DNA from 3 places in the Thioalkalivibrio sp. ALM2T genome. Region 2 is predicted to be linked to each of the others. Evidence: predicted binding sites of a transcription regulator. Region 2 holds the regulator's gene; each other region holds the start of a gene.

Region 1 (6,142 bases), on a different contig from region 2:
CCAGAGGTGATGCTTTCCACCTTCGGCGACATGCTGCGCGTGCCCGGGGCGCTGGGCGACCTGAACGCGGCGCGCGCAGCCGGGGGCGAGGTGCGCGTGATCTACTCGCCGCTGGATGCGGTAGCACTGGCACGCGAACACCCGGAGCGCGAGGTGGTGCTGCTGGCGGTGGGCTTCGAGACCACCGCCCCGGCCGCCGCGATCGCCGTGCTGCAGGCCGAGGCCCTGGGCCTGGCCAACCTGTCGCTGCTGGTCTCGCACTCGCTGGTACCGCCGGCGATGGAGGCCCTGCTGGCCGACCCGGACAACCGCATCCAGGGCTTCCTGGCCGCCGGGCATGTCTGCACGGTGGAGGGAGCGGCCGCCTATCACGCGATCGCCGAACGCTTCCGGGTCCCGATCGTGGTGACCGGCTTCGAGCCAGTGGACCTGCTGGCCGGGATCCACGCCTGCGTGGAACAACTGGAACGCGGCGCGGCCCGGGTGGAGAACCGCTACGACCGGGCCGCGCCGGACGACGGCAACGCAGCCGCGCGCGCTGCGGTCTCTCGCGTCTTCGAGCCGGTCGAGCGCGAATGGCGGGGCCTGGGACGCCTGCCCGCCAGCGGCCTCGGGCTGCGCCCGGAATACGCCCGGTTCGACGCCGTGGGCCGTTTCGGGCTCGTCACACCCGAGGCGATCGGGGATAGCCCCTGCATCGCCGGCGAGGTGCTGCGCGGGCTGCGCCGCCCCACCGACTGCCCCGCCTTCGGCCGCGATTGCACGCCGGATACCCCGCTGGGCGCGCCCATGGTCTCCTCCGAGGGGGCCTGCGCGGCCTACCTGCACTATCGGGGCGAGGCATGACCACCGACGTCGTACGCCTCGCGCATGGCGGCGGGGGGCGGATGCAGGCGAAGCTGCTGGACGAGGTAATCCTGCCAGCGCTGGGCATCCCGGCCCTCGCCGCCCCCGATGCCGCCGTGCTCGACGCCCCGGGCGGGCGCCTGGCAATGACGACGGACAGCTTCGTGGTGCAGCCGCTGTTCTTCCCGGGTGGCGACATCGGCCGGCTCGCGGTGCACGGTACGGTCAACGACCTGGCGATGGCCGGGGCGCGCCCGCTGTGGCTGACCCTGGGGCTGATCCTGGAGGAGGGGCTGCCACTGGACGACCTGCGGCGCGTCCTCGCCTCGGTGCAGGCGGCCGCAGAGGAATGCGGCGTGCGGGTGGTCGCCGGCGACACCAAGGTGGTGGAGGCCGGGCGCGGCGACGGGGTCTACATCAGCACCAGCGGGGTGGGCGTCGTGCCCGAAGGCGTGCAGATCACGCCGGGCGCGATCCGGCCCGGTGATGTACTGCTCGCCAGTGGCGATCTTGGCCGCCATGGTGTCGCAATCCTCGCCGCCCGCGAAAACCTGGGCCTGGACCCGCCGATCCCCAGTGACAGCGCATCGGTCGCCGGGGCCGTGGCCGCACTACTGGCCGCCGGCGTGCCAGTCCGCGCGCTGCGCGACCCGACCCGCGGCGGTGCGATCGCCGCCCTGCAGGAGCTGGCCGATGCCTCCGCCTGCCGCCTGGTGCTGGACGATACCGCGATACCGGTGCGCGACGATGTACGCGGGGCCTGCGAGATCCTCGGGCTGGATCCCCTGCATTCGGCTTGCGAAGGGCGCTTCCTGGCCGCCGTTCCGGAACCCGCGGCAACCCGGGCGCTGGCGATCCTTCAGGCGCGTCCGGACACGGCCGGCGCCGTCGCCATCGGCCGTGCCGAGGCGGGCGAACCGGCGGTGATCCGGCGCCTGGCGACGGGGGTGGAACGCCGCGTCATCCTGCCGGCCGGCGAACAGCTGCCCCGGATCTGCTGAAGTCGTCGTACGCGACTCGCAATGACAGGGATCTCAGGCGCGAGCCCCAGCGGTGCCAAGGCCGCCTGCCCTAAACGCGGAACTGCCCCACCAGGCGCTGCAACTCGGCGGCTAGGCGGGCCAGCTCGTCGCCGGCAGACTGCGTCTGGCGCGATCCCGTCGAAACCTCGGTGGCGATGTCGTTGATATTGGTAACGTTGCGGTTGATCTCTTCGGCCACGGCGGATTGCTCCTCCGCGGCACTGGCGATCTGGGTATTCATGTCGCGGATCTGGCCCACGGCCTCCTGGATGCGAGACAGTGCAGCCTGAGCCTCCCCGGCCTTGTCGACGGACTGCCCCGCCTGGGTCCGGCTCTTTTCCATCACACCGACCGCATGACGCGTACCCGACTGCAGGCGCTCGATCATGCCCTGAATCTCCTGAGTCGATTGTTCCGTGCGGCTGGCGAGCGAGCGCACCTCGTCGGCCACCACCGCGAATCCACGGCCCTGATCACCGGCGCGGGCCGCCTCGATCGCCGCGTTCAATGCCAGAAGATTGGTCTGCTCCGCCACTTCCTTGATGACCTCGAGGACCTTGCTGATGGACTCGGAATCCCGGCCTACTTCCTCGATCGCCGCCCCAGCTGTTTCCACCTCACCGGCAAGTTTCTCGATCGCACTGCGGGTTTCACTAACCACGGCCGATCCGGAGCGCGTCTCGTCGTCCGCCGAGTTGGCGGACTCCGAAGCCCCCATCGCGTTCCGGGCGACCTCCTGAACCGTGGAGGTCATCTCGTTCATCGCAGTGGCCACCTGGTCGGTTTCCGAACCCTGGCGCTGCACGGCCGCATCCGACTCCCGGGTGACTGTGGCCAGTTCCTCGGCGGCTGCGGCCACCTGAGAAGTCGAACCCGACACCTGACGCACCAGCTGGTGCACCTTGTCGACGAACGCATTGAAACTGCGAGAAAGCTCCGCCAGCTCGTCCCGGCCTTCCACCTCGATGCGTTTGGTCAGGTCGCCGTCTCCCGCCGCCAGGTCGTCCGCCATGCCCTGCACCTTGCGCATACGCCGCGCCAGCATCATCGCCATCCACAGGCTGATACCCGCCGACACAACGACCGCCGCCACACCGGCCCCAAGACCGCTGATAAATGCCGCCTCCACCTGGGATTGCACACGCTCCCGGGCGGCCTCGGTGGCGGCCTCCTCGGTCTCGGTCAGCGCCTGGATTTCCTGACGGATCGGCCGCCATGCCGGGTTCTCGATTTCGGCGAGCAATCGCGAGGCCTCGTCCACCTCACCGGCACGCGCCAGATCGAGCACATTCAGACGAGCCCGTTGCACCTGAGCCCAGTTCGCCTCGATCGTGTCCAGACTGGCAATGACGTCCTGCCGGACCGCGACATCCCGCAGGAACGAAAGCGCCCCTTCAAAACGTTCGGCCGTGCCCGCCACCACCTGCGGCGGTAATTCCAGGTCCGGATTGAAGATCTGGTTCCGCGTGGCAATACCCCCCAGCAGGCCATCCCCGAACATGGTGTTCAGGGCGGACATCCGCGCCTCGTTCTCGTCCAGGTACGTCGTGAATTCAGCCTCGACGTTCTGCACGCCTCGCAGCGTCACACCGACCGCAATGGCAATCAGGGCCGTGGTAATCAAGACCGTCGCGATCATGCGACCGCGAATCGTCTGCAGAGAGATCATGGTGTTGGCATTCCTTGGCTGTGCGAATAAACGTGGCGATAAAACCGCCTTCTACCTTATCGGCCGTCGGAACGAATACTGAAGATCAACCGCCCCGCTCCGGGCTCACGCCTCAGGGCGCGCGATCTTGCCATGCCCGATCGTGACACTTCCCGCCGAGCGCCCGTAGCCAGGCGGCTCGTGCGGGCCTCCAGCCAATGCTTAGGGAAAGGCGACTGAGCCATTACCCGTTGCGCCCTGGCTGGCGTTTGACCCGGGACGTCCGCAGAATGCCGCGATGAATTTCGCCACCACAGACGCGCTTGGAGAGCTAGCCTATCGTGGCAGTCACTCGGCGCCCCTGGTGGTGGTATCGCTGGCTATCGCGATCCTGGCGGCTTACGCGAGCATCAGCCACGTTGACCTGATCCGGAACACCACCGCGCGGGCCGCGCGCATCGGCTGGCAGATCAACGGCGCCATCGCCATGGGGGTGGGCGTCTGGACCATGCACTTCATCGGTATGGTGGCGTTCCAGCTGCCCCTGGAAATCGAATACCACCTGGGCATCACCATGGCTTCCGTGCTGCCGGCCATCGCGGCCGGTTACGTCGCCCTGCAGGTATTGCGCTCGCCCTGCGTCTCGGTACAGGCAATTGCGCTGGGCGGGAGCCTGATGGGGGTCGGCATCGGCGCCATGCACTATATCGGCATGAGCGGCATGATCGTGGATGCCGACATGCTGCACCAGCCCACGCTTTTCGCCCTGTCGATCGCCGTGGCCATAATCATGGCCAGCATGGCCCTGGCCATTCCGCGCTTGCTGGATCGCTTCCTGGAAAACGGAGAACGGTATCAACCTACCCTGTTCAAACTGGGCAGCGCAGTCCTTATGGGGCTGGCCATTTCCAGCCTGCACTATGTGGCCATGTCGGCCGCGCGTTTTGTCCCTGGCGACGGTCAGCACTCCAGCCTCGCGGGCCTGACTGTACAACCGGGGCTGATCGCCGGCCTGGCCGTGGGTGCTAGCCTGTTCATCCTGATCACCTCGACCATCACGGTGACCCTGCGCCTGCGCATCGAGGGCGCGCAACTGGACGCAGACATCCTGGCAGCACGGGCCCGACAGCTGGATGACCGCTTCCAGAAGATCGCTTCCCGCCTGCCTGGCGTGGTGTATCAGTTCCGCCTGGGGCCCGATGGAAGCCTGTCCTTCCCCTATGCCAGCCATGCGATCGAAGATATCTACGGGGTGACCGCCGAACAGGTGCAGGAGGATGCCTCGGAGCTCACCAACGTCATTCACCCGGCGGATCTGGACGGGGTTCTGGCCTCCATCCAGGCCTCCGCCAACGATCTGTCGGTATGGCGCCACGAGCATCGCGTGCGACACCCCGAACACGGCGAACGCTGGCTCCAGGGCAACGCGACCCCGGATCGCGAACCGGACGGGGGCGTACTCTGGAACGGCTTCATCACCGATATCACGGACCAGAAGCGCACTTCGGCACGCATCCACCAACTGGCCTTCTATGATGAACTGACCGGACTCGCAAACCGGCGACTGCTCGAGGAGCGCCTCGAACATGCGCGGGCTCTTTCCGCACGTCACCGGCATTACGGGGCCGTGCTATTCCTCGACCTGGACGACTTCAAGCGCCTCAACGATACGCTGGGGCACTCGGTCGGGGACGCACTCCTGAAGACACTGGCGCGCAGGCTGGAGAATCGCGTGCGCAGTGCGGACACGGTGGCACGCCTTGGGGGTGACGAGTTCGTCATCGTCCTCGAGGAACTCGGCGAGCGGGAAGAACTCGCCGCCCAGCAGGCCGTTCATGTAGCCGAGGAAGTCCAGGCCCTCGTGACCGAACCGGTGCAACTGCGGGGTCACGACTATCAGTGTGCCGTCAGTATCGGCCTTACCGTGTTCTTGGGCGACGAGCATACCCACGAGGAGCTCTTGCGCCGCGCCGACGCCGCGATGTACCAGGCAAAGGCGGCCGGCTCCAACGCGATCCGTTTCTTCAATCCGACGCTCCAGGCAGAGATGGAGGAGCGTTTCCGGCTGGAAGCGGACCTTCGGGCCTCCATGGGTAGCGATCACTTCGTTCTGCACTTCCAGAGGCAGATCGACCCCGAAGGCCGCACCGTGGCCGCCGAAGCGCTGCTACGCTGGCATCACCCGGTACGCGGGCTTGTCGCCCCCCTGGACTTTATGCCGTTGGCGGAGGATACCGGGCTGATCCGGCCACTCGGGCACTGGGTCCTGAATGAAGGCTGCCGACAGATCCAGCGCTGGCAACAGGACCCGGCTACCGCGCATTTGAGCCTGTCGGTCAATGTCAGCGCCGCGCAGTTCCATCAAGACGACTTCGTTTCTCAGATCGAACGTCTCCTGGAAGGCTGGCCGATCCCGCCTGAACGGCTCAAGCTCGAACTGACCGAATCGCTGGTACTCGCCGATCTGGAGGACAGCATGTACAAGATGGAGCAGATCCGGGCACTGGGTATCCGGTTCTCCATGGACGACTTCGGTACTGGATACTCCTCGATGGCCTACCTGTCCCGTCTCCCGTTCGACGAGGTCAAGATAGACAAGGCCTTCGTGCAAGCGGCCGGACAGTCC
Region 2 (6,142 bases):
TTCGTTTTTTGCCATGCGCCGCAGGTCCTCGACCACCGCGGCATCGGCGGGGGTCGGGTCCATGCCGGAGCGCAGATCCCCGAACATGACGTTCAGGGAGTCCAGCACGCGGAGCATGGTGTCCATCAGATGGCTATCGGCCCGGCGCTCGCCGTTGCGCAGCAGATTGAAGACGTCCTCGGCGTGATGACAAACCGTCACCAGCGGATCCAGGCTCAAAAACCCGGCGCCCCCCTTGATGGTGTGGAAGCTTCGAAAGACCGCATTCAACAGATCCCGGTCGTCCGGATTCTGTTCCAGGTCGATGAGTTGCTCGTTGAGCCCCTCCAGCAGTTCCCCGGCCTCGATCAGGAAGTCCTGAAGGATTTCGTCATTGGGGTCGATGGCCATTCAGTCTCTCCGGTCCCGTGGCGCCAGTCGTATGGGGGGCACTGCTAGAAGCCCAGGCTTGATAGCAGATCGTCCACCTCGTCCTGTCCTTGAACGACATCTGCGCTGGAATCTTGAGTCTTTGGCACACTGGGGCCGTGGCCCTTGCGGTCCGCCTCGCGGTCTTCTTCGCCACGCTCCAGGGACGCTTCGGCCGCTTCGACCTGCTCCATGCGCCCGCTGGAGAGCCGAATCAGGGTAACGAGGTTCTCTTCAAGGTCGGTCACCAGCTGAATCACGCGGCGAATCACCTGGCCGGTAATGTCCTGATAACTTTGTGCCATCAGCACCTCGGAGAGCAGCCGCCGCAACTCCTCGGCGTCCTCGCCCGCTTGCCCGAAAAAGCTGTCCAGCTCACGCGCGAAATCGCGGAATTCGTCCACCGAGAGCTGCCGGTTGCGAAACCGCGTCCATTTGGCGGTCAAGTCGGCCGCCTGCTGGCTGAACGACTCCGCGATCGGCAGGCTCGACTCGATGGCGCCCATCGTGGCGTGCGCGGCCTGCTCGGTCATGGTGACCACGTAATTCAGGCGTTCCTTCGCATCCGGGATCTCCGCCTGGGTCAGCTCTACCAGACGCGAGTCCCCACGGAAGCTTTGCAAGGCCTCGTGAAGGTCGCGCGTCAGCTTGCCCAGTTCATCGAAGAGCTCGCGGTCGTAAGGACGCGCTAGATCCTGCACCAGCGCGCGCGCCGCCGCGTCGTCGCCCGCCTCGAGCGTCTGCACCAGTTGCCGGGCCAGCTCGAGCTGGCCGTCGCGTGGGGGGTGTTCCTGTTCAGTCATGAGGAGCCTCTTGCTGGTACGGCGCCGAAGGAGCCGGGGCACGTCCACCCGCGCAAGCGAGACGGACGTCGTCCGTATTCATCACCGGGCGATGCTTAGCCCTGTGCTTCAATACGTTCGAAGATCTTGTCGATCTTTTCCTTCAGCGTTTCGGCGGTAAACGGCTTGACCACGTAACCGTTCACACCTGCCTCCGCCGCCTCCACGATCTGGTCGCGCTTGGCCTCGGCCGTCACCATCAACACCGGCATCGACTTCAGGTTGGCATCCGCCCGGACGGCCTTCAGCAGGTCGATGCCCGGCATATTGGGCATGTTCCAGTCGGTAATCAGGAAGTCGAAGTCACCATTTTGCAGCATCGGCAGCGCGGTGCTGCCGTCGTCGGCTTCCTGCGTATTATTGAAGCCAAGATCGCGCAAGAGGTTCTTGATAATGCGCCGCATCGTGGAAAAATCGTCCACGATGAGAATTTTCATTCCCTTGTCCACACGTCACTCCGGGATTCGTAAGGTGAGTTTTAGAATAACTGCAAAGCCGTGCCGTCTTCGAGCCACGACCCCATGCGCGCGCGCAGCCGGATGACCGCCTGGCTGCGAATCTGGCTCACGCGCGACTCGGTCACGCCCAGAACAGCCCCGATCTCACGCAGATTCAGTTCTTCGGTGTAATACAGCGACAGCACCAGGCGTTCGCGTTCAGGCAGATCCCCAAGGGCCTCGGCCAACTCCTCGCGAAACTCGCCAGCCTCAAGGCTACGCGACGGCGAGACTTCCTGCCCCTCGATCACGCGATCGGCCCCGTCATCACCACCACCCAGATCGTCCAGCGCAAACAGATGGGCCCCGGCGTGGTCCTTGAGCATGTCGTAATAGTCATCGATCGCCACGTCCAGTTCCGCCGCCACTTCGCTCCCCCGCGCCGCACGCCCCTCGCGGGCCTCGACACTCTGGATCGCGGCGGCAATACGCCGGCTGTTGCGATGCACCGAACGCGGCGTCCAGTCACTGCGCCGCAATTCGTCGATCATCGCACCGCGGATGCGGATTCCGGCGTAGGTGGCAAAGGTCGCCCCCTGCCCGCCCTCGAACTGCCGCGCCGCCTCCAGAAGGCCGATCATGCCGGCCTGGATCAGATCATCGACCTGGACCGAGGCCGGCAGACGGGCCATCAGGTGGTGCGCGATGCGGTGCACCAGTTCAACGTGATCGGCAATCAACTTCTCGTGCCCACCGGTCGCGGTGGACGTCGCCTGGTAGCCGGAAAGTCGATTACGCGTCGTCATCATGCACTCTGCAGCATTCGTTCCACGAAGAACCCGACGCCCCCGTGGTCACCCCCACCAACCGGCCAACGGTCCACCGTGCGTGCCAGTTCGGCAAACGCCTTGCCGGCCGGACTGCCGGGATACTGCTGAACCACCGGTGCCCTTTTCTGCACGGACTTGCGCAGATGTTCGTCCATGGGGATATAGCCGGCCAGATCGAGGACCACTTCCGGCAGGTAATTGCCACAGACAGTATTGAGTTTCTGCATCAGCCGCTCCGCACCCTCGCGTCCGCTGACCATGTTGGTGACCATCCGGAAACGCCGCAGCCCGTGGTCACGATGCAGCACCTTGATCAGGGCATAGGCATCGGTAATCGAAGCCGGCTCGTCGCAGACCACCACCAGGGTCTCCTGCACCGCCCGGCAGAACGAAGTCACCGACTCCTGCAGGCCCGCAGCGGTATCCACGATCAGGACATCCAGCGGCTTGCGGTAGGCACTGAAGGCATGGATCAGACCCGCGTGCTCGGCCGGCGTGAGGTTCGCCATCGCCGCGATACCGGAGGCCGACGGGACCACCTTCACCCCATCCGGCCCCTGGACCAGGACATCGTCCAGGCTGTCCACCGCGCCGGTCACCAGGTCGTGCAGGGTGCGCTCCGGGCGCATCCCGAGCAACAGGTCCACGTTGGCCAGGCCCAGGTCCGCATCGAACAGCATCACCTCGCGGCCCAGCCGGGCCAGGCCGACCGCCAGATTGACCGACACGTTGGTCTTCCCGACCCCGCCCTTGCCCGAGGCGACCGCAATGACCTTCAACGGCTTGTTAGTGCGTGGCATAACGCCCCTTTCCAACCGGCTGAATCAGTTCCAGTGTTGCCGGCTCGGACCCCTGAGCCGGGCGCAGCGGCGAACGCGAGCGTCGCGGCGGTTCCATCTCGGCCAGCCGTTCGGCAGCCCAAGTCTCACGGGCATTGCCACCCACCTGCGCACCCTCCGCATCGTCGTCCAGCGCCAGGCGGGTCAGATACCCCGTATCGACCCGGTGAAAATCCTCCGCGATGCGCTGGCCATCGCTTACGAACCCAAGTCCCAGGTGCTGGTCCAGCAGGACCGACAGGACCTCGCCCAGCTGTTCTGCCTCGTCCAGCTTGGTCAGCACCAGCGCCGAGGGATCCGCCTTGCGAAACGCCTCCAGCACCCGCCGCAAGGTACTGCCCTGGGTCGTGGCCGACACGACCAACCAGCTCTCGGCACGGATATCCGGCGGCAGATGTGCGAACAGCGACTCCTCCTCCACCGCGCGCGGCGCCTGCCCGGCGGTGTCCACCAGGATCAGGTGGCCATCGTCCACGCGCCGCGCCAGATCGCGCAGTTCGCGCGCATTCTGCAACACGCGCACCGAGATCCCCGCCATCTGCGCAAAGGCTTGCAACTGCCGTGTGGCACCGATGCGCTGGCTGTCCAGGGTCACCAGCGTAACCGAATCCGGTCCCATCCGACGGATCTGGCGCAACGCGATCCGTGCCAGCGTGGTGGTCTTGCCGACACCCGTCGGCCCCACCATCGCCAGCAGCCCGCCCTCGTCCAGAATCGCCGGGCGATGCGTGGCAATCGCACCCGAAAGCCGGGCGCGGAGACGCTCCCAAGCCTGCTCGGGGGAGCTGTCATCGAGGATGCTGCCCGCCAGGCTGCGGGCCAGCGATTCACTGAAGCCGCGGTCGATCAGGCGGACCTTGCATTCTGCCGCCAGGGGGTGACGGGCCGCCCAGCGAGCCTCGTCACTCTCCGCATACTGACGCGTCATCAGGCTGCGCAGGTCACGCAACTCCTGCCGCATCGCGGTGAGCTCGGGATCGGCCGGCCAGGAAGGCGCCACCGAATTCGGGGCGCGGTCGGCGGTACGCGCCTCGCGGGCCGGCTTTTCGGCCTCCGGCTCGCGCACCGGCTCCGAGGACTCGCCATCCTCCAGGGCGGCGACCACCTCCAACCAGCCATCCACCCGGCGACTGGAGAGGATCACGGCATCTTCTCCCTGTTGTTCGCGCACCTGACGCATGGCGTCGCGCATGTCCCGGGCCCGATATCGTCTGACATTCATGCTTTGATCTCCTGCGCCGCTCGCGCGGCGGAACCCCTATGTCTCATGCGGACTGCTTCGCCGTTTCTTCCTGACCGACCGTGGCGACTACCCGAATCCGCCGGTTGTCGGGGATCTCGGTAAACGCCAGGACGGTGAGGCTGCGAACCGCGCCGCGCAACCAGCCGGCAATCCAGGAACGGATCTCCGGTGCCACCACCAGGATCGCCGCTTGACCGGCTGTCTCCTGGCGGCGCGCCGCGTCCGCAACCGAACGCTGCAACCGTTCCGCCAGCCCGGGCTCCAGTCCAACCGTGCCACCCGAGCTGCCCTGCAGGGACTTATGCAAGAGCTGTTCCAGCGAAGGGTCCAGGGCGATCAGTGGCAGCTCATCCTCCGGTCCCACAAGGTCCTGGACGATGGAACGCGACAGCGCGACGCGCACCGCAGCGGTCAAAGTGCCGGGATCCTGACTCTTCACCCCGTCGTCTGCCAGGGTTTCGGCGATCGTGCGCAGGTCGCGGATCGAGACCTGCTCGGCCAGCAGGTTCTGCAACACCTTCAGCACGATCGAAAGCGACAGCGTCTTGGGCACGAGGTTCTCCACGAGCTTCGGCGAATGCCGCGCCAGCTGATCCAGCAGATGCTGTGCCTCCTCGTGCCCGATCAGGCGGTGAGCGTTCTCGCGGAACACCTGCGACAAATGCGTCGCAATCACCGTGGAACAGTCGACTACGGTATAGCCGGCGCCCTGGGCCTGGTCGCGATCCGACGGGTCGATCCACAGGGCATCCAGGTTGAAGGTCGGGTCCTTGGTCGGGGTGCCCGGCACGGTGCCGAAGACCTCGCCCGGATTGATCGCCAGTTCGCGGTCGGGGAATACCTCGGCCTCGGCCACGGTGACCCCCAGCAGGCTGATCCGATAGGCGTTCGGACTGAGCTCCAGGTTGTCGCGGATGTGCACCGGCTGCAGCAGGAACCCGAGCTCCTGCGACAGCTTGCGGCGCACGCCCTTGATCCGTCCCATCAACTGGCCGTCCTGGGTACGGTCCACCAGCGGGATCAGGCGGTAGCCGACTTCAAGGGAGACCAGATCCACCGGCGGGACATCTTCCCAGGTCAGGTCGCGATCCTCCGAACGCGCCCCGCCCTCGTCTTCCTGCGGGATGCGCTCCACTTCCACCTCGGCCTCGCGGCTCCGGCGCTTGAGCAGATAGGCCCAGCCAAAGATCAGCGCCGCCAGGCCCAGGAACACGGCGTTCGGCATGCCCGGCACGACGCCCAGCGCGCCGATCACGCCACCGGCGACGTACAGGACCCGCGGGTTGGAGAACATCTGCCCATACACCTGCTGGCCCATGTCCTGGCTGCTGGTCACGCGGGTCACGATGATCGCGGTGGCGGAGGACAGCACCAGCGACGGGATCTGGGCAACGATGCCGTCGCCGATGGTCAGCAACACGTAGTTGGTCGCGGCATCGCCGATCGACATGCCGTGCTGCACCGCACCGATGGTGAGCCCGCCGATGATGTTCACGAACAGGATCAGGATCCCCGCGATGGCATCGCCGCGGACGAACTTGGA
Region 3 (6,142 bases), on a different contig from region 2:
TCGCGTTGGATGGTCCGGAAACATGTTCCGGCCTGCCGGTTCAGCGGCATTCTCCAGAGACCCTGCAGGACGCGTTCGGCCCGGATTTCGCGCTGGTGAAGTCGCAGCGCGAGGTCCACGTGACCCCGGGCGAGACCGAGCAGACGTTCAACTGGTGCGTGTTTCGCCGGGGCCACTGATCCGCGTCGCACCGTGGTCAGCGGGCTTTACCGCGTCGATCAGCCGCGCTTGGTCTCCGCGGCATGGGACTTGGCCCGAGTACGGATCTCCTCGAAGAACAGTGCTTCCCAGCGGGTGTTGCGCTCGTCCCTCGACAGGGTCCCGTTAGCCGGTTGTTCGCGCTGGATCCGGTTATCCGCGGCGGCCTCTGCAGCGTCCAGGATCTTTTTGAAACTCTCCCGTGCCGCGGCCGCCTTCGGGTCAATCCCCTGGCGCTGCAGGACATCGGCCAGCAACGCCCCGCCTTTCTTCCACTTCGACCAAAGCCTCATCAGGGGTCTCCTTGGGGTTCGGTTCGGAATGGCCCGGTCCAATGTACAACGGGTTTGGAGCCTGGGGTTCGTCAGTCGCCAAACAGTGTACCGGGAACGCCTGTGGCGGAATTCGGGCGCCCATACGAATAAGGCCCTCCGAAGAGGGCCCCGTTACCATCGAAAGCTGGCGCTTAGTTCGAGAAGAAACGCACGTTCGGGTCGGCCATGTAGGCACCGACTTCTTCCGGGTCGGCCGGGGTGATGCCCTCGAGCAGGTCGGCCTCGGTGTAGTCCGTGTTCGGCAGGAAGATGGCGCAGGTCTCAACGGTGGCACCGTTGTTGAGCAGGTTCATCATCAGCTGCTGCGCGTTCCGGTCGGCGGGCTGCATGGTGGCGCCGTCGTAGTCTTCGGTCGCCATCGTCGCGGCGGGACCGCACAGCAGGACGCGGATCTCCTGACCCTGACGCATGCTCTGATTGGCCAGCACCATGGACATGAACTGGGTGTGATCGTCGGCCGAGGTGACGCTGACGAACAGCTTGGAGGGCTCACCCGCCTGCGCAGCCGCGCCGGCACCGGCGAAAGCGAGAAGGGCGGAAGCGGCTAGAGTCTTGATGGCTCGCATGGAGTCTCCTGATCGGTTCTGAAAGTGGAAAGTCAGAATATAAGCGTATGCTGATAATAAATGCAAAAAGAATGCGTCCAGATCGCATTGATCGGGCCATCCGCGACCTGCCCACCGTCGGCGGGTGAAAGCATCACGGGCCAGCCTATGGCTCGGATCGCGTGTGGATGCTGGAGTTCCCGGTATCCCGGTAAGAGGCAACGTTGTGTACATCCAAAGTCTGGATTGCGTCGCACGTTCTGACAGACTCGCTGCTCCGGGGGCCTTCGTGCATGGCGGTGGCGGTCCGCCTGGCAAGACGGACCGCTGTACCCCAAGCAGCCCTCACGGTGCCTGTCGGGGTAGGGTCAGCTAATGCGGTAGGCGGAGGCCAGGTCGCGTACGCGTGAGGCGATGTCTGCGACCTCCTGGCTGGCGGTCGCCGTCTGGCGGGCCCCGTTAGCGGTATCGCCGGTGATGTCATTGATGGCGTAGATATTCCGGTTGATCTCCTCGGCCACCGCGTTCTGCTCTTCCGCCGCACTGGCGATCTGCGTGGTCATGTCGCTGATCCGGCCGACCGCCTGAACGATGGATTCCAGCGCCTGGCCGGCGCGTTCGGCGTCGTTACTGGTGGCCTCGGCCATTTCGCGTCCGCGGCCCATGGCGGTCACGGCGTTGCGGGTGCCGGCCTGCAGCGCCTCGATCATCGCCTGGATATCCGCCGTGGAGTCCTGCGTGCGCGAGGCGAGGGTACGCACCTCGTCGGCGACCACGGCGAAGCCGCGCCCCTGTTCGCCAGCGCGGGCGGCCTCGATGGCCGCGTTTAGCGCCAGCAGGTTGGTCTGTTCGGCAATACCGCGAATGACGTCGAGCACCGAGCCAATCTGCTGCCCCTTCTCGTCCAGGTTGCGCACGGATTCCTCGATGGTCGCGACTTCGCCCGACAGGCGTCCGATGTCGCTGACCACCGTGCGCACCACTTCGCCACCCGCGCGGGATTCCTGATCGGCTTCCTGGCTGGAGGACGCGGCATCGGAGGCGTTGCGCGCGACCTCTTGCACCGTCGCGGCCATCTCGTTCATCGCCGTCGAGACCTGTTCGGTCTGCGAGCGCTGTTGGTCGATGTTCCCGTTGGTCTGGGTACTGACGGCGGACAGCTGTTCCGCGGCAGAGGCCATCTGGTCCGTTAGGGTGCGCAACTCGCGGATTGAGTCCTGGAACTGGTCGAGCATGCTGTTCAGGGCGCCTGCAGTGGCGCCGATCTCGTCGTCGGAGCGGACGTCCACCCGGCGCGAGAGGTCATGGTGCTCGGCAATCTCCGTAAGCGTCTCGCGCATCCGGGAGATCGGGAGTGCCACCGAGCGATACGTCCAGACCCCGGTGACCACGACGATGATCAAGACCACCAGCATCAGCGCGCCGCTGCGCACCAGAACCTGGGTGTAGAACGCCGATACCCGCTCGGCCTCGGCCCCGGCAACATCGATCTGCAGGTCGACCAGCTGGGTAATCTGGTCGCTGATCGGATCGATGGTGTCGTACAGCGGACCGTTGAAGGCGTCGAGCTCGCCCTGGACATCGCCGGACATCCCGCCAAGGGCTCCCTCCAGACGGTCCAGATCGGCGTTGGCTGCGCGGAACAACCCGCGGGCACCATCGGCCAGTTCCTGCTCACGGGGCGTCAGTGTGGTGGCCAGGTAGGCGTCCCAGATCGCGGCGATCTCCTCTCGTGCCTCACGGACGTCGGCGAGTGCCTCTTCCGCCGTCATCCGTCCGGCGTCCGCCTTGTTGACCGCATCGATGACCAGCACCGCATAGTTGTCGGCGATGGTCTTCAGCTGCTGCAGGGGTACGACGCGGTCGTGATAGATGTTCTGCACGCCCTCTTCAATGTTGGCTGTGCCGCGTGCGGCCAGGGCCGCCAGCAGCAGGAGCGCGGCCACGGGCACCACGATGGTGATGACCAGCTTGGATCGAACAGAGAGCGAACGGAAAATCATGGGCGGTCCTTGTGAGGCCTGTATTGGGAGCAGCCCGCAACCTCGGGCCATGACCACTGTAAACGGCCTGGCCGGCCAAACCTTGAGATGGATCACCCGTGGCGACGTCCGCCAGCAGTCCACTCCCAGCCGGTTCGAATGGGTGTCGGGCCTGCGCGGTTGGCGGCGTACTTGCTGGGGGTTCCGCGGCGTTTTCTGCGAGGCCGACTGACCAAGCAAAAGGCAGGGTTTGACCCCGAAGGTCCCGCAAAGGTCCCGAAGGCCCTACCTCATCTCGCGGACGGTCCGGACGAGAGGGTCTCGCGGATGCGCCGCACGTCGCGCACATACTCCAGCATGGCCGTCATGGCATCGGCGAACAGGTAGGCCGCGAACAGGACCAAACCGCCCGCGAACAAACCGGCGAGGGGCCACAGGATCGCCGTCAGCAGGGCCAGTCCCCAGCTCGCCGGTTCCACCAGCCCGGCTTCAAGTCCCAACGCGGCCACCGCAACGCCCGCAAAGGGCTCGGCCGCCGTCAGGGAGATGACCGACAACGCCAGTGCGAGCAGCACGAAGGCAATCGCCAGCAGTTCGCCGACCAGCCGTGTGCAGACTACAACGCAGGTGATGGCGGGATAGTCCCGCGTCTCCAGCGCGCCCAGTGCGCGGGCCCTTCGCCACAGGAGTACGACCCAGGCCAGCACCGCAACGGCAAAGAGGGTCTGCAGCAGCACCAGGGATGCGACCGGCCAGGGCACCTGCGGCGTTTCCTGTGCCAGCGTCCAGAGCGTCACCGATGTCAGTAGCCCGCCCAGGCCCGTCAGGACCGCCATACCGCGCAGCCCCCATCCCGCCAGCCGCTGCAGGGGGAGTGCGCCCTTGGTCCCGCCGGTTGTCTCGTCGTTCACGGCCGTCTCCATGTCGTTCGCATACGGCCACACGATAGTGCCTGAAAACCGGCCCCGTCAGGTTGCGGGAGAGCGCCCGGGTCAGTCCTTTTTGCGGAGCAGGTCGGCGAAGCCGTGGTTGACGTCCCGGTGGCCTGCCTCGTCGGCGCGTACCGCGCGGATCACGTCGGACAGGCGGGCATCTTCCGCAAGGTTCCAGTACTGGATCGCGCGTTCCGGCGCGGCGACGTTATCGAGCCCGCCGGACTCCACTTCCTCCAGGTATTCGGTGTAGCTGACGACCGCTTCCTCTTCGAAGTAGCCTACGATCCGGTGCGCCGTACGCGACGAGATGATGTAGATCATAAAGAACAACGTGTAGAAGAAGCCCTGTGCCAGGATGATCAGGAAGCGCTCCAGCCAGTTGGGCGAGGTGATCTCGATGAAGGTGAGCAGGTGCATGCGCTCGTTCTCGGCCTCGTCCATCAGCGTGCGGATCCAGCCGTGGTCATCCTCCATGCGCCGCAGCGAGCGCAGGTGCTGCAGCGTGGCGCCCACCATGCCGGGGACGCCCGCAACCGTCTCCAGGACCACGGCGCGGTGTCCGTAGCGCCGGGCAAAGAAGGTGTCGGCGAAGAATCGCATCAGCGAGGTAAAGCCCCGTGCGACGCGGTCGGAGAAATCACGGGGTTCGTGGTGGCGGCTCAGGTCGATATCGCGGTCGTTCGGCATGCTGCCCCTAACGCTGATCAGTGCGCCGTTTCAGGCGGCAGGTATCCATGGAGCATAGAACCCGCCGTCTGAAATGTCGTGAGGCCGCTTCACAGAGCGTGAAACCCGATGCATGACAGGAGCCCGGATTGCGTTTCTGATGTCCAATGTCGAGGTTGTGGATGGGGCGGTGCAATCGCGGGAACCGGGAGCCAAGAAGGCGGCCTCAGAGAGAGGCGAACATCAAAGGAGAGCGCATGGCGAACGAAACGAGCAAGCCGCAGCTGGAGATCAGCGTGAACGCGGCGCGCGAACTGGTCGATATCGGCCTGGCCGTGTTGCTGGATATCCGTCAGCCCTTCGAACTGGAGCTGGAAGGCGCGGTAGAAGGTGCCGTGCCTGTGCCCCTGTTCCGCCTGAAGCAGCTGCTGGGTCGCGAGCTGTCCGAGGAGGAACAGGAACTGCTGGATGCGGACGAGCCGGACGAGCGGGATTTCCAGCACTTCATCTCCCTGATCAACCGCCACCACGTCACCCAGGACCAGATCCTGCTGTGCCTGTGCAACAGCGGCCGCCGCAGCCTGCGTGCCGCAGAGCTCCTGCGGGACCTCGGGTATGCACGCTGCCTTTCCGTCCGGGAAGGTTTCCGTGGCTGGACCAGCAAGGGGGACACATGATCCATGGGCATGTTCGTCAGTGTTGATCGCGGATATGGGCTACCTAAGGAGGTGAGCGGGGGCGATTTCGCCTCAATGGTCACCGTTTCGGGCCCTGACCCGGGGCCGACCCCGTCATGACCGTCAATGGGCGCCGGCCGGGTGATTCTACGGAGGGGCGCTGCCATGCTTCGACTGCCGGCCGTTCCGTTTGCCCAGCAATCCTGGTGCTGCCGACTGCACATCGGCGCGCTTGTCGGGTTGGTTCTGCTTGTCGGAAGCCCTCTACTGGCGCATGCGGATGACGCCGAAGACTGGCTGGCCGCCATTGCCGAATCACCGCTGGGGGAGCCGATTGCCGTTACCTCCACTGTGCAGGGCGGCGTCGTCGAGGGGGCGGTGCACGCCCGGCTGCCGTATTCGTTTGCGCTGGTGGCCAGTGAGCTGGAAGCGCTTTCGGCGTGGTGCGAAATCACCGTCCTGCACGTCAACATCAAGAGCTGCGTCTACCGCGAGGGGACGGACGCCTTGCTGCACCTGTACGTGGGCCGTGCGCGGTACGAGCAGGCAGAGTATGCAGAGCGTGTGGAGCTCGTCAGGCGGTCGGCCCAGATGGGTGAGGACTGGCTGCTGATCGAACTGGAGGGCGATCGTGGGCCCTACGGAACCCGGGATTACTCCATCGTCGTCCACGTCGTGCCGCACGACACGGGGACCCTCGTCAACCTCGAGTATTCGTTGCGCTTCGGGGTGATTGCCCGGCTGGCCGCGCTCGTCTACCTCGCCACCGGGGGGCGCGAGCGGGTGGGTTTCACCGTGGTCGGT

What was found. The regulator FliA, encoded in region 2, starts transcription of late flagellar genes. The targets are predictions, from matches to a motif close to GCTAAAGTTNNNNNNNNNNCNGCCGATA.
Region 1: F816_RS0109740 (methyl-accepting chemotaxis protein) is a predicted target of FliA. The motif match lies at 3,595-3,622, and genes of this name have one in related genera.
Region 3: F816_RS0105550 (methyl-accepting chemotaxis protein) is a predicted target of FliA. The motif match lies at 3,142-3,169, and genes of this name have one in related genera.

The regions. Positions count from the first base shown of each region.
Region 1 covers NZ_KB906564.1:29,224-35,365, forward strand. The annotation lists gene hypD (hydrogenase formation protein HypD) at 1-846, shown strand, start outside; gene hypE (hydrogenase expression/formation protein HypE) at 843-1,847, shown strand; gene F816_RS0109740 (methyl-accepting chemotaxis protein) at 1,918-3,537, opposite strand; gene F816_RS0109745 (EAL domain-containing protein) at 3,815-6,142, shown strand, end outside.
Region 2 covers NZ_KB906556.1:145,427-151,568, reverse strand. The annotation lists gene F816_RS0100660 (chemotaxis protein CheA) at 1-390, opposite strand, end outside; gene F816_RS0100655 (protein phosphatase CheZ) at 435-1,211, opposite strand; gene cheY (chemotaxis response regulator CheY) at 1,307-1,687, opposite strand; gene F816_RS0100645 (RNA polymerase sigma factor FliA) at 1,729-2,496, opposite strand; gene F816_RS0100640 (MinD/ParA family protein) at 2,493-3,317, opposite strand; partial or broken gene flhF (flagellar biosynthesis protein FlhF) at 3,486-4,578, opposite strand; gene flhA (flagellar biosynthesis protein FlhA) at 4,622-6,142, opposite strand, start outside.
Region 3 covers NZ_KB906558.1:181,717-187,858, reverse strand. The annotation lists gene F816_RS0105565 (class I SAM-dependent methyltransferase) at 1-179, shown strand, start outside; gene F816_RS0105560 (hypothetical protein) at 219-491, opposite strand; gene F816_RS0105555 (DsrE family protein) at 665-1,099, opposite strand; gene F816_RS0105550 (methyl-accepting chemotaxis protein) at 1,447-3,081, opposite strand; gene F816_RS0105545 (hypothetical protein) at 3,351-3,983, opposite strand; gene F816_RS0105540 (alternative oxidase) at 4,053-4,682, opposite strand; gene F816_RS0105535 (rhodanese-like domain-containing protein) at 4,919-5,338, shown strand; gene F816_RS0105530 (hypothetical protein) at 5,504-6,142, shown strand, end outside.